DNA from 3 places in the Cronobacter turicensis genome. Region 2 is predicted to be linked to each of the others. Evidence: riboswitches for the same ligand, from Rfam matches in the RefSeq annotation. Region 2 holds a riboswitch; each other region holds the start of a gene.
The links. Region 2 has a riboswitch for thiamine pyrophosphate ahead of thiM (hydroxyethylthiazole kinase). Riboswitches for the same ligand answer to the same signal wherever they lie in the genome.
Positions count from the first base shown of each region.

Region 1: it holds a riboswitch for thiamine pyrophosphate, as region 2 does, so the genes downstream of both, thiC (phosphomethylpyrimidine synthase ThiC) here and thiM (hydroxyethylthiazole kinase) in region 2, are expected to answer to the same signal.
Region 3: it holds a riboswitch for thiamine pyrophosphate, as region 2 does, so the genes downstream of both, thiB (thiamine ABC transporter substrate binding subunit) here and thiM (hydroxyethylthiazole kinase) in region 2, are expected to answer to the same signal.

Region 1 covers NZ_CP165997.1:4,024,203-4,026,462, forward strand. The annotation lists gene nudC (NAD(+) diphosphatase) at 1-121, opposite strand, end outside; gene AB8W27_RS19210 (Rsd/AlgQ family anti-sigma factor) at 224-727, shown strand; TPP riboswitch at 780-889, shown strand; gene thiC (phosphomethylpyrimidine synthase ThiC) at 1,006-2,260, shown strand, end outside.
Region 2 covers NZ_CP165997.1:1,466,166-1,468,425, reverse strand. The annotation lists gene thiD (bifunctional hydroxymethylpyrimidine kinase/phosphomethylpyrimidine kinase) at 1-251, opposite strand, end outside; gene thiM (hydroxyethylthiazole kinase) at 238-1,035, opposite strand; TPP riboswitch at 1,069-1,165, opposite strand; gene AB8W27_RS07035 (hypothetical protein) at 1,499-2,071, opposite strand; gene AB8W27_RS07030 (DUF1493 family protein) at 2,213-2,260, opposite strand, start outside.
Region 3 covers NZ_CP165997.1:3,612,479-3,614,738, forward strand. The annotation lists gene sgrR (HTH-type transcriptional regulator SgrR) at 1-729, shown strand, start outside; TPP riboswitch at 765-866, shown strand; gene thiB (thiamine ABC transporter substrate binding subunit) at 899-1,882, shown strand; gene thiP (thiamine/thiamine pyrophosphate ABC transporter permease ThiP) at 1,858-2,260, shown strand, end outside.

The sequences.
Region 1 (2,260 bases), 1.8 Mb from region 2:
CGCCCGTAAGACCAAAATCCGCAGCCTGGCCGTAAGGTAATTCTGCTTTTGGCAGCCATAATTTCTGTTCATGGCTGACTATCCACCAGCCATGGTCTAAATTTTCTAATGTACGTTCCATAATTGATTGCACTACCTCTGCTTCACTGGCACGTTATTAACATAGTTCTTACATATTTTGGGTCATTTGCGTTTTTACATCTTATATCTCATGGAGTCGATCATGCTAAACCAGCTAAAAAGTCTGACGGAACGCGTTGGCGGGAGTAATGAATTAGTTGATCGTTGGCTTGGCGCCCGCAACCATCTGTTAGTCACTTATTACAAGATGGTCGGCATCAAACCCGGCAAGGAGCCGATGACTGCGCTTGATGAACAGGCGCTGGACGAATTTTGCCACTGCCTGGTGGATTACCTCTCCGCCGGACATTTCAATATTTATGAACGCGTCATCAGCGAAATGGAAGGCACCAGCCCGCTGGTCGCCGCCACGCAAATCTATCCTCAGCTGGAATCCAACACCCAGCAAATCATGGATTTCTACGACACGCATCTGGAAAGCGCCATCGACCACGATAACTGCCTGGAGTTTCAGGAAGCGCTTTCCGGCATCGGCGAGGCGCTCGCCGCCCGCTTCGCGCTGGAAGATAAACTCATCATGCTGGCTTATGACAACAACCTTGGTCAAAGCGCCAATGATGAAGCAGGTCTCGCCCGACCCGCTTGAGTTCGACAGTATTACCGGGTAGTTTAATCACGTCCCCGCCGCTATAGCGGGGTTTATCTTGTCGGAGTGCCCAGTGCGCGAGCACGGGCTGAGACCGTTAATTCGGGATCCGCGGAACCTGATCAGGTTAATACCTGCGAAGGGAACAAGAGTAATTCCAATTTGCCCCGCTCAGGGTGCTGTTTCGCCCTGAGACCCTCTCCAGGGTGCGCGGGCGCACGCCATTACTCCTCCGTTGTTCTGACAAGCCACTTCCTGACCGTTAACTGGAATGCGCTATGTCTGTATCAAACAAACCTGGCCGCCGCGAACAGCGCGCCGCCGCACAACACTTTATCGACACGCTGGAAGGCACCGCTTTCCCCAATTCTCACCGCATTTATCTTACGGGCTCACGCGAGGATATCCGCGTGCCGATGCGCGAAATCCGCCTGAGTCCGACGCTTGCTGGCGGCAGCAAAGAGAATCCACGCTATGAACCTAACGAGCCGGTGCCGGTTTATGACACCTCGGGCCCTTACGGCGATCCGGCGGTGCGTATCGACGTCCGCGAAGGGCTGGCCAAACTGCGCAGCGCCTGGATAGAGGCACGTAACGACACGGAAACCCTGAATGCGCGCAGCTCAGCCTATACCCGCGAGCGCCTGGCCGATGACGGGCTGGACGAGCTGCGCTTTCGCGGGCTGCTGACGCCAAAGCGCGCAAAGGCGGGCAAGCGCGTTACTCAGTTGCACTACGCGCGCCAGGGCATCGTGACGCCCGAGATGGAATTTATCGCTATGCGCGAAAACATGGGCCGCGAACGCATTCGCACGGCGGTGCTGCGCCAGCAGCATCCGGGCCACGGCTTTGGCGCGCGCCTGCCGGACAACATCACGCCGGAGTTCGTGCGTGACGAAGTCGCCGCCGGGCGCGCCATCATTCCTGCCAATATCAATCACCCGGAATCGGAGCCGATGATTATCGGCCGTAACTTCCTAGTGAAGGTGAACGCCAATATCGGCAACTCGGCGGTGACGTCGTCCATCGAAGAGGAAGTCGAAAAACTGGTCTGGGCCACCCGCTGGGGCGCGGACACGGTGATGGATCTCTCCACCGGGCGCTATATCCACGAAACCCGCGAATGGATCCTGCGCAACAGCCCGGTGCCGATCGGTACGGTGCCGATCTACCAGGCGCTGGAGAAGGCCAACGGGATCGCCGAAGATCTGAGCTGGGAGATGTTTCGCGATACGCTGCTTGAGCAGGCTGAACAGGGCGTCGATTACTTCACCATTCACGCGGGCGTGCTGCTGCGCTATGTGCCGATGACCGCAGGCCGTCTGACGGGCATCGTCTCGCGCGGCGGCTCGATCATGGCCAAATGGTGCCTGTCGCATCATCAGGAGAACTTCCTCTACGACCATTTCCGCGAGATCTGCGAGATCTGCGCCGCCTATGACGTCTCGCTATCGCTTGGCGATGGTCTGCGCCCTGGCTCCATTCAGGACGCCAACGACGAGGCGCAATTCGCCGAACTTCACACGCTCGGCG
Region 2 (2,260 bases):
GTTTCCGCCAGCATGCCGATTTTGGTGGTGTCGATGCGCACATCGCTTAATACCGAGTCAAGCTGTGCGGCGACGAACGACGGCTCAACCCGATACACCGACTGCACGCCCCGCGTATTCTGCGCCACCAGGGCCGTGATCACTGACGTTCCGTAAGCGCCGAGCGCCGAGAAGGTTTTGAGATCGGCCTGAATGCCTGCGCCGCCGCTCGGATCGGTACCGGCGATGGCGAGCGCGTTAATGCGTTTCATGAGCACCTCCGAACGCCTGCGCGTGCAGACTATCCAGCAACGCGCTGGCGAAACTGCCGGGCCCACGGGAAATGGCCTGCGCCTGTTCGCCCGCCCGCTTCATGAGCCAGCAGGCCGTCGCGACATTTTCCAGCCGATCGCCCGGCAGCGCGCAGCAGGCGGCGACGACCGCCGAGAGCGCGCAGCCGGTGCCCACCACGCGGGTGAGCATCGCGGTGCCGCCCTCGACCGCCAGCGTGCGTTCGCCATCGGTGATGTAATCAACCTCGCCGGTAACGGCGACGACAGCGCCGCTGCGGCGCGCCAGCAAGATGGCCGCCTCGCGGGCCTGATGCGCGCTTTCAGTGGCGTCAACGCCTCGCCCGCCGCCGCTCTCGCCTGCCAGCGCGCGAATTTCCGAAGCGTTCCCGCGGATCGCGGCAGGACGACGCGCCAGGATCTCCTGCGCGAATTCAGTGCGTAGCGTGAGCGCGCCGACGGCGACCGGGTCGAGCGTCCAGGGCTTGCCCGCCGCGCAGGCGCTGTCGATGGCTGCCCGCATCGCCTGCTGCTGCGGGCGCGTCAGCGTGCCGAGGTTGATGAGTAAGGCATCGGCGATGGCCGCGAACTGCGCGGCTTCTTCGGCATCCACCACCATCGCGGGCGAGGCGCCAAGCGCGAGCAGGACATTGGCAGTGAAATTTTGGACAACATCGTTGGTGATACAGTGCACCAGCGGCGCGTGACGACGAAGGTGGGTGACAACAGGCGCGGCGTGCGAGCCGCAAAGCAGGTCAGAAGACATGGTTCTCTCCTGCCAGGCGCGAAGACGGGATACCGGACAGGCATCTGACTTCCCTACGCTGGCATTATCCAGATCAGGTAATACGGGTATTTCTCAGCCTTCACGAAGAAGGGCACCCCGAGTCATTTACTACAAAATCAAAAGGTTGCGATTAACGTCACGTTAATCCCTGTTCTGGATCATGCCAGCGGGAAGCCAAAGACTCAACCCTAAAAAAATACGCTGTGCCCTGACTTATGTCTTCTGCTGTATCCCCTAAGGCGTCAGGCACCATGAAGAATACCCAGGCTCACTTGTTGCTGATTTTTCACTATCGCTAATGCGTTAGTGCAGAGCCAGCGCGTAAGTGTTGAAGAAAAAATAATTACCATGGGTTATGGCATTATTAAAGAAATCGTTAAAAGAATGAGCGCCAGAGAGTCATTAAAAATTAGCCCCCCTAACCGCAAGACTGAATATTCTGTCAATTAGTAGTTCCCTGACTAAGAAGTATCCCTTGCACCTTATCACCTTTCAGATAGTACATAATGCTGTTACTCTGCGTGTATTCATCTGATTTTTCGATATCCTTGTAGTACATAACAATATCTTTCTTAGGTTTATGATTAAAATATTTTTCTGTTTCTTCTTTAGTCGTTAACACAGGCGCCTTAACGGATACGTGTAATACTCCCTTATAAGGTGTACAAGGCGATCCATCTTTCGCTATAGCAACAGCGGTCAAATCCCCCGCCCCCATCTCATTATCAGAAATAAACCAATAGTTGATGCCCTTTGATTCAAGGCAAATCCATGAGGCCAGATTATCTTTATTTATCTTTATGCCCACATTCCTGGCTATAGATTCAACTGTGTTAACCTCAAATTTATACTCGGTGGTTCCTACGACAATGATGGGCGCCAGATCTTTATCTGTCTCATGATTATCTGAATAGACTTCAGTAATATCATCGTAATACCTTGCGCCAAATCCCGTCATTTGGGTTGCCCCGCACGTACCCGCAACTAACCATAAGAATACAAAACTATATTTCATCTCAGTCTTCCACTACCAGTATCTTGTCATTACTGTTATTAATCGTCATACGACCTTGCAGCATCACGATCTAACAGAAACCCACAGAGTCACTTAAAATGACTTCCGATAATGCCACCGCAACCTCAGGTGTTCAATGCGTTAATCTTCAATCCAGCACCCCACCTTTGCCGATGTAATCAGCATTTG
Region 3 (2,260 bases), 2.1 Mb from region 2:
TGCGCCGTTCAGCTTGAGGGTCCGACGCGCGACGCCGACGAAAAAGCCGTGGAGAGCCGCCTCGAAGAGGGCTGCTACTATCTGCTATTTGATTCCCGCTCGCGCGTCGGCGCCATGCCGGAGGTGCGCCGCTGGATAAGCTCGCGCTTTACGCCCGCCCGCCTGCTGCACCGCGCCGCGCCGCAATATCAGCGCATCTGGTTTCCGGCTTACGGCCTGCTGCCGCGCTGGCACCACGCGCCGCAAATCCCTGAAGCGCAGAAACCCGCCGGGCTGGAGCGCCTGACGCTCACCTTCTATGGCGACCATATTGAAAACCGCATTATCGGCGCGCTGCTGCGCGATATTCTGGCGCAGGATCAGGTCGAGCTTGAGCTGCGGGAAGTGAGCTATGAAGAGTGGTATCAGGGAGACATCACCAGCGATCTGTGGCTTAACAGCGCCAACTTTACGCTGCCGCTCGATTTCTCGCTGTTCGCCCACCTGTGCGAAGTGCCGCTGATTCAGCACTGCATCCCGCTCGACTGGCAGGGCGACGCGCAGCGCTGGCGTACCGGCGCGCTGAACCTGCCGCAGTGGTGCCGCACCATGCTGGAGCGTCAGGACATTCTGCCGCTGATCCACCACTGGCTGATGCTCCAGGGCCAGCGCAGTATGCGCGGCGTGCGGATGAACACGCTCGGCTGGTTTGATTTTAAATCCGCCTGGTTTGCGCCGCCCGAGCCGTAACCCTTTCGCAACATTACGCAAATCATTACAATGGGCCGTTCTCAACGGGGTGCTGCCGGCTGACCGGTGCGCTGAGATAATACCCGTCGAACCTGATCCGGATAACGCCGGCGAAGGGATTTGAGGCTACTGCTCAAAATCCTTTGCCCCCATTTGATAAAGGTGCAAAGTGTTAAAAAAACTGCTTCCCCTGCTGGCGCTCGTCGCCGCTCCGGCTTTCGCCAAACCCGTTCTGACCGTCTACACCTACGACTCCTTCTCCTCGGAGTGGGGCCCTGGCCCGAAAATTAAAACCGCCTTTGAAGCCGACTGCGGCTGCGAGCTGAAATTCGTGGCGCTGGAAGATGGCGTCTCGCTGCTGAATCGCCTGCGCATGGAAGGTAAAAACAGCAAAGCCGATGTGGTGCTGGGCCTTGATAACAACCTGCTTCAGGCCGCGACCGCGACCGGGCTGTTCGCGAAGAGCGGCGTTCCGGCGAATGACGTCAACGTGCCGGGCGGCTGGAACAACGACACCTTTGTGCCGTTCGACTACGGCTGGTTCGCCTTCGTCTATGACAAAACTAAACTGAAAAACCCGCCGAAAAGCCTGAAAGAGCTGGTGGAAAGCGATCAGAAATGGCGCGTTATCTATGAAGATCCGCGCACCAGCACGCCGGGGCTGGGCCTGCTGCTGTGGATGCAGAAAGTTTACGGCGATAAAGCGCCGGACGCCTGGCAGAAGCTCGCCGCGAAGACCGTCACCGTCACTAAAGGCTGGAGCGAAGCCTACGGCCTGTTCCTCAAAGGCGAAGGCGATCTGGTGCTGAGCTACACCACCTCCCCCGCCTACCACATCATTGAAGAGAAAAAAGAGAACTACGCGGCGGCGAACTTCAGCGAAGGCCACTATTTGCAGGTGGAAGTCGCCGCGCGCACCGCCGCCAGCAAACAGCCTGCGCTGGCGGAAAAATTCCTGAAGTTCATGGTTTCGCCCGCATTCCAGAATGCGATCCCCGCAGGCAACTGGATGTACCCGGTGACCAACGTCGCCTTGCCGGAAGGGTTTAACGCCCTGACCCGGCCGCAGACCACCCTGCAATTTACCTCACAGGATGTCGCCACACAGCGAGCGCAATGGACGAGTGAATGGCAACGCGCCGTGAGCCGCTGATCCCAGGCTGGCTCTGGCCCGGCCTCATCGCCGCCTTGCTAATGGCGGCGGTGGCGCTGGCGGCGTTCGCGGCGCTCTGGACGCACGCGCCCCACACCGAGGTACGCGCGCTGCTGCACGACAGCTATCTGTGGCACGTGGTGCGCTTCTCGTTCTGGCAGGCGTTTCTCTCCGCCCTGCTTTCCGTCGTGCCCGCTATTCCACTCGCCCGCGCGCTCTACCGCCGCCGCTTTCCGGGGCGGCGAACGCTGCTGCGCCTGTGCGCCATGACGCTGATCCTGCCGGTGCTGGTGGCGATTTTCGGCCTGCTCAGCGTCTACGGGCGCAGCGGCTGGCTTGCCGCGCTCTGCGCGACGCTCGGCATCGAATGGACGTTCT